One region of the Rhizobium sophoriradicis genome, then DNA from elsewhere that is predicted to be linked to it. Evidence: predicted binding sites of a transcription regulator. Region 1 holds the regulator's gene; each other region holds the start of a gene.
The links. The regulator LexA, encoded in region 1, represses DNA repair genes until DNA is damaged. The targets are predictions, from matches to a motif close to TGTTCNNNNTGTGTTCNG.
Positions count from the first base shown of each region.

Region 1 (2,269 bases):
CCGTGAAAACCCGCCGGACTTCATCTTCGACCAGTGGCAGAGAGCGCTGGTCCTGCCGACGCACCACCCGCCGAAGATGCTGGATGGCCCTGCCATCCCGCCGCAGGGTGAGGACCGCCGCCTCAGGCTTTCCCGCGATCAGCAGAATGAGGCGAGGACGGCAATGATGGCCGCCGCAGCCGGCGGTGAGGCAAATCGTTTTTCCTGCGTCAAGAAAGCCTGGTGTATCGCCAGGCTCGGCAATGGCCATGTCGTCGCCGTCATCGACAATGCCGCCTATCTCGGCCCGGCCTGCGACGCCAGCGAGATTGTCGTGACCGCGGTGCGCCTGCGTTTCGACCGCTGCCACTCGGGTGCGACACTCTTCACCGGCGAGACGCTGCGCAGGACCGGTTCCGTCGAATTGCGTTTTGCGCAGACAGGCCCCGAGGTCGCAACCGCATTCGATACCTTGTCGCGTCCATGGATGCGCCATCGCGCCTATGATTGGCGCAAAGACGCTTTTACCGAATCAGCCCCGTTGGCTGTCAGTGATAGCGGCGAATGAGGCCGACCAGCTTGCCCTGCACCTTGACCCGGTCAGGCCCGAAGATGCGGGTCTCGTAAGCCGGGTTGGCGGCTTCGAGGGCGATCGAGGCGCCCTTGCGGCGAAAGCGTTTCAGCGTCGCTTCCTCGTCGTCGACGAGCGCAACGACGATATCGCCGGGGCTTGCGGTGCTGCCGTTGCGGATGATCACGGTGTCGCCGTCGAAGATCCCGGCGTCGATCATCGAATCGCCCTTGACCTCCAGCGCGTAATGTTCGCCCGAGCCGAGCATATCCGCAGGAACGACGATGTCGTGCGTATTGTTCTGGATCGCCGAGATCGGCACGCCGGCGGCGATCCGGCCCATGACCGGCACGGAGACAGAGCTGCCGTTGTCGGCGATCGGCTTTGCGGCAGCGGGGGCGGCGACCGGCTGGGGCTTGCCGAGGCTGCCTTCGATAACGCTCGGTGAAAAACCGCGGCGCGGCTGAAGACTGGGGCTATAGGCCTCCGGCAGCTTGATCACTTCCAAGGCCCGGGCCCGGTTCGGTAGGCGGCGAATGAAACCACGTTCCTCCAGCGCCGTGATCAGGCGATGAATGCCGGATTTCGAGGCGAGATCCAGGGCATCCTTCATCTCGTCGAAAGAGGGAGGAACGCCGGATTCCTTCATGCGCTCATGAATGAAAAGGAGAAGCTCCTGTTGTTTGCGCGTGAGCATCGACGTCAGACCCCTGATTGAAACAAATCCAGAACGGACCCTATATGTTCCATATGTGTTCCGCAAGTAGCTAAATTTCCGTAAAACTTCGCGCCAACTCGTCCAGATTTTTATTTTCATTCGCCGGATTGGCGCACATGTCTTGCATTGGGAATGGGGCTGTCGCACATCTCTTTGACGTGTCAGGAGGGGTCCTATGATCGCACATTCCGCCAAGCCGCACCCGCTGGATCATGTCGTGCTGCCCGTCGTCAATATCGATCTGGCGCGCGAAAGGCTCGGGAAGCTCGGCTTTACCGTCGCCGCCGATGCGCGCCATCCGTTCGGAACGGAAAATGCCTGCGTCTTTTTCGCCGACAAGACCTATATCGAGCCGCTCGGCGTGGCGAGCGTCGAGGAGAGCGAGGCGGCGGCCCGTCAGGGGAATGTCTTCATCGCCCGCAATCGTGCCTTTCGCTTCCGCTGCGGCGAGGAGGGGCTTTCGGCGCTGGCCTTCCTCACCGAGGATGCCGGCCTCGATCATCGGCGATTCGTCGGCAACGGCGCGAGTGCCGGCGAGATGCTGCAGTTCAGCCGGCCGATGCGGATGCCAGACGGTTCCGAAAGCGTCGGCAGCTTCAAACTGGCCTTTTCAGGAGATCTGCGCGCGCCCGACTTCTTTCTCTTCACCTGTCAGCGCATCAACTCCTTCCCGGCCGATCGCGCGGCGCTGGAGGCGCATGCCAACGGCGTGACGGGCATTGCCGAGATCGCGCTTTGTGCGCCGGAGCCGGTTGCGTTTGCCGCCTTCGTTGGTCTTGCGGTCGGGCAAACGGCGGTGGAAAAAACCGGTTTCGGTATGAATATCGCGGCATCGAATGCCAAGATCAGCCTGATGACGCCGGAAGGGCTGGAGGCCTATTTCGAGCTTGTCGTCTCCTCCGCCGATCGTGGTCTGCGCGGCCGGGCAATCCTCTTCACCGTTACCGATCTTGCCGTGACAGAAGCGCATTTGGCTGCTAACGGAGTGACATACACACGCA
Region 1 is NZ_CP104152.1:1,679,527-1,681,795, forward strand. Features, by position in the region: gene N2597_RS08530 (ComEC/Rec2 family competence protein) at 1-547, shown strand, start outside; gene lexA (transcriptional repressor LexA) at 528-1,247, opposite strand; gene N2597_RS08540 (VOC family protein) at 1,444-2,269, shown strand, end outside.

Region 2 (2,269 bases), 620 kb from region 1:
CCATTTGGCTTGTTGAGATCGCTCGCCATTTTCGCCAGGAACTTATTATATGAAATTCCGGCAGACGCGTTCAGCCCGGTCGCTGCCTTGATCTTGGCGCGTATCTCCTGCGCGATCTCAGTCGCGATTTCCATGCCCTTTAGATTGTCGGTGACATCGAGATATGCTTCGTCGAGCGATAGTGGTTCGATCATCGGCGTGTATTCGGCGAATATCTCCCGGATTTGCTGCGAGACCGCCTTGTAGACATCGAAACGGGGCCTGACGAAGATCAGGTCGGGACATTTGCGCTTGGCAGTGACTGATGGCATTGCCGAATGGACGCCAAACTTGCGGGCCTCGTAACTTGCGGCAGCAACGACGCCACGCGCTTCTGACCCGCCGACAGCGACTGGCTTGCCGCGAAGATCGGGATTATCGCGCTGCTCGACGGAGGCGTAAAAGGCATCCATGTCCACATGAATTACCTTGCGCTGTCGATTGCCGTTGTCGCGTGTCGCATCATCCATGGTTTAATCAGGTGTCTTGATTATCTGAAATTCCATCATCTTCGCGGTCCTCTTTCTTGTCTGGCGGAAAGCGCAGCAGCTCCTGCTGATATTCAAGGTCCGCAATTTGGTCGAACAACATTTGCTCGTAGTTTGAAAGGACGCTCCCGAGATGCGCCAGACAGTCGATGGGCAGCTCACTGCCGTCATCGGTTGCCACCCTGACCCTTCCTGCATGGACCGTCTGAAGTTCACTCTTCGCAAACTCGATCTTCGATCCAATCGCCGCGATGCGCAGTTCTTCGGGGGTGGTTGCCAAATGGCGTTACCACCAATTTCTGCAGGTTTTCGTCGAAAGAGGCCACATTCTCTGCCATCGGATATTCTCCTCTTCAACCCGGCATCGGACGAACCACGGCCAGTTCATCTTAGGTATTTTTTCTTATCGATGACATTTTAGCAACTGTGGATGTTCCGTTGTTAGGCGGTTGAATCCATTCGTTCTTCGGCTCAAGCGATATTTGTCAGGTTGCAGTTCGCTGAACGCTCGCCTGAATATGCACATTGACTCACATTCCGATAAGGAACAAACAAAGAACATATCCGCTTTTGAGCGAGATGAAAACCTGATTTTAGCAAGGGCTCCGTATGGCGCAGAACGCGGCGAACGCCATCATTTCCGATCTTCGAGATCGCATCCAGCACCTCGAAGGGACGGTCGCCCGTGCCAAAACCGTCTTGCCGTTCGGTGTTCGCGAAATCGACGGGCGACTTCCCGGCGGCGGCTTGGCATATGGTGCGATCCACGAATTCGCTGGAGGAGGAGCAGGCGCGATTAATGGTGCGGCGACAGCGTTGTTTGTCGCGGGCATCGCAGCTCGCACCAAAGGCAAGGTCGTCTGGTGCCTGGCTCGCCCGGACCTGTTCGCCCCGGCGCTTGCTCAGGTCGGCCTTCATCCAGATCGGGTCATCTATGTCGAAGCGATCAAGGAGGAGTTCGTCCTGGAAAGTTTCGAGGAGGCGCTTCGTTTCGGTGGCCTTGGCGCTGTGGTCGGCGAAGTGGTCCGGCTGCCTATGACCGTGTCACGGCGGCTCCAGCTTGCAGCCGAAGGGTCCGGGACCGTGGGTCTGGTGATCCGACGATGGCGGCGGCCGACCGAGGCCGGAGATTTCGGGCATCCGACGGCTGCGACCTCACGCTGGCGCATATCAGTCCTACCATCGGACCCGCTTCCGGTGCCAGGTGTCGGCCGAGCGCGATGGCTGGCTGAACTGATCAGGGTGAAAGCAGGAGAGAGCGCAGATTTCGTCATAGGTGCATGTGATGACCAGGGTCGTATCAGTATTTCTTCCGACGCTGCCGACGGATCGGATCAGACGCGCCGATCCCTCCATTCCGGCTGAAGCGCCGCTTGTCATTGTCGCCCGGAGTGGGTCGAAGCGGTGGCTGTCCGCCGTCGATGCGAATGCCGCCAAGCTCGGTTTGCACGTTGGCATGGCCGCTGCAAAAGCGCGGGCGCTTGTTCAGGGCTTGCACATGGTTGACGCCGATCCCGCCGCCGATCTTGCCGCACTCGAACGCGTGACGCTCTGGGCGCTGTCTCAATACTCGCCGGTTGTGGCAGCCGATCCTCCTGATGGCATCGTGATGGACACAGAAGGAGCCGATCATCTGCAAGGTGGCGAGGAGCTGATGCTGTCCGGTCTCGTGAACCGGTTTCGTGCACGCGGTCTGCCAGCTCGTGCTGTCATTGCCGATACCTGGGGAGCTGCATTCGGGC
Region 2 is NZ_CP104152.1:2,294,853-2,297,121, reverse strand. Features, by position in the region: gene dinB (DNA polymerase IV) at 1-509, opposite strand, end outside; gene N2597_RS11485 (hypothetical protein) at 517-807, opposite strand; gene N2597_RS11480 (ImuA family protein) at 1,137-1,892, shown strand; gene N2597_RS11475 (Y-family DNA polymerase) at 1,813-2,269, shown strand, end outside.
Region 2: a site for LexA is predicted at 1,071-1,088, ahead of N2597_RS11480 (ImuA family protein). Genes of this name have one in related genera too.

Region 3 (2,269 bases), 1.6 Mb from region 1:
GGAACATCGCGAATAAGCAGGTCACCCATTCGGCACCTCCATTATGATATCAACGATATCATAATGCTTTGTCGAATCATTTTCAACGCAACGCTCAGAGCGTCTTGGATTTCGCCGCCTTGGTGAACTTCTTGATCACCATCTCTCGCTTCAGCCGCGAAATATAATCGATGAACAGCACGCCGTTCAGATGGTCGATCTCGTGCTGCAGGCAGGTGGCGAGCAGGCCGTCGGCTTCCACCGTCTGTTCCTTGCCATTGCGGTCGAGATATTTGACCGAGACGACAGCCGGGCGTTCGACCTCGGCATAATAATCGGGAATCGACAGGCAGCCTTCCTCATAGACCGAGCGTTCGTCGGAGGATTTGACGATCTCGGGATTGATGAAGACCTGCGGCTGCTTTTCCTCGCCCTCGCGCGACACATCGATGACGAGCATGCGGCGCGGCACGCCGATCTGGATGGCGGCAAGACCGATGCCCGGCGCGTCGTACATGGTTTCCAGCATGTCGTCGGCAAGGCGCTGCAGGTCGGCGTCCACCCGCTCGATCGGCTGGGACAGCTGGCGGAGAATGGGATCGGGAAGAATGATGAGTGGCTTGATGGTCATGGGCGTTCCCATAACCCATCTTTTCCCACTATGGAATTATCCGGCAGGCGGGGATTGCTGTTTTTTGCATCCCCGCCCGGAATTCCGCCATATTTGTCTCACGCCGCCCGGCGGGCAGCAATGACCGAACGGCCGTCCGGCCTTGCCCGGAAGCGCTGCGCAGCGCGATCAGGTTCTCCACCTCGGCCGCGATTTTCGGCTTTGCGAACAAGACGCGCGGCCTCGGAAGATATTGAGGATCGCCGGTTGCGTTCACGTTTTGATCTATATCTTGCCGCATCTTCTGTTATGGTTGCGCCATGACCGTCACTTCCGAATCGCTCGCAGCTTCCGTCGCCTCCATCAGCCCGGCCATGCTGGCGCTGGCCGGCGGCGTTCTTGCAGCCCTCATCCTGCTGGTGATCGTGCTTTTTCTGCGCGCCGCCGGCCTTCGCCGCGAACAGGCGGAGGAGGCGGATCTGCGCGCCAGGGAGAGTGCGATGCGCATGGCCGAGCTTTTGAAGATCCAGGCGGAGATGCAGGGCCGCATCACCGCCATGGCCGAGGTCTTCGGCGCGCGGCAAAGCGAACTCAATCAGTCGATCAACCAACGCCTCGATGGCATGTCGCAGCGCATGAGCTCGACGATCACCGAGCAGACCAAATCGACGCATGAGAACCTGCAGCGGCTGCAGGAGCGGCTGGCCGTCATCGATGCCGCCCAGAACAATATCCAGACGCTTGCCAAGGATGTGGTCGGGCTGCAGGCCATTCTTTCCAACAAGCAGACGCGCGGCGCCTTCGGCCAGTCGCGGATGGAAACGATCGTCGCCGACGGCCTGCCGATGGGCGCCTATGCCTTCCAGCAGACGCTGTCGAACGGCTCGCGGCCGGATTGCACGATCCGCATGCCGAACGGCGCGCCGCCGCTCGTCATCGACGCGAAATTCCCGCTCGAAGCCTGGAACGCCATTCGCGACGCCGGCAGCCCCGAGGCCGGCAAGCTCGCCGGTCAGCAGTTCCGCCGCGACATGGAAATCCATATAAGGGATATTGCCGAGAAATACCTGATCCAGGGAGAAACCCAGGATACGGCCTTTCTCTTCGTGCCGTCCGAATCGATCTTTGCCGAACTCCACGAAAATTTCGAGCCGGTCGTGCAGAAGGCGCACCGGGCGCGCATCGTCATCGTCTCGCCGTCGCTGCTGATGCTGTCGATCCAGGTCATCCAGGCCGTGCTGAAGGACCAGCGCATGCGGGCGCAGGCGCATCTGATCCAGGGCGAGGTCGCGGCCCTGATGGACGATCTCGGCCGTCTCGACGAGCGGGTGCGCAAGCTGCAGGGCCATTTCGCCATGGCGCAGAAGGATATCGACATGGTGGTCACCTCGGCCGACAAGCTGACCAGGCGCGGCGCCAAGATCGAAGCGCTGGAATTCGAGGCGGGCGGCGATATCAGGCCGGCCCGCGACGACGAAGCCCCGGCCAAATCGGTGGAAAGCCGCACCGGTCTTCTCAAGCTTCGGGTGGTTGACGAGGAGTGACCGCTTCGGGCAGTGTCTGCCGCGCATTTCAGACAAGAGTTGGAGCATGACGTCGCCGGCATGTTCCAAAGGACGGGACATCCTCATGATCACAGTTTTCGGGTCCATCAACATGGATCTCATCGCCACGACAGGC
Region 3 is NZ_CP104152.1:55,953-58,221, reverse strand. Features, by position in the region: gene N2597_RS00280 (FitA-like ribbon-helix-helix domain-containing protein) at 1-29, opposite strand, end outside; gene def (peptide deformylase) at 95-610, opposite strand; gene N2597_RS00270 (DNA recombination protein RmuC) at 910-2,133, shown strand; gene N2597_RS00265 (ribokinase) at 2,219-2,269, shown strand, end outside.
Region 3: a site for LexA is predicted at 860-877, ahead of N2597_RS00270 (DNA recombination protein RmuC). Genes of this name have one in related genera too.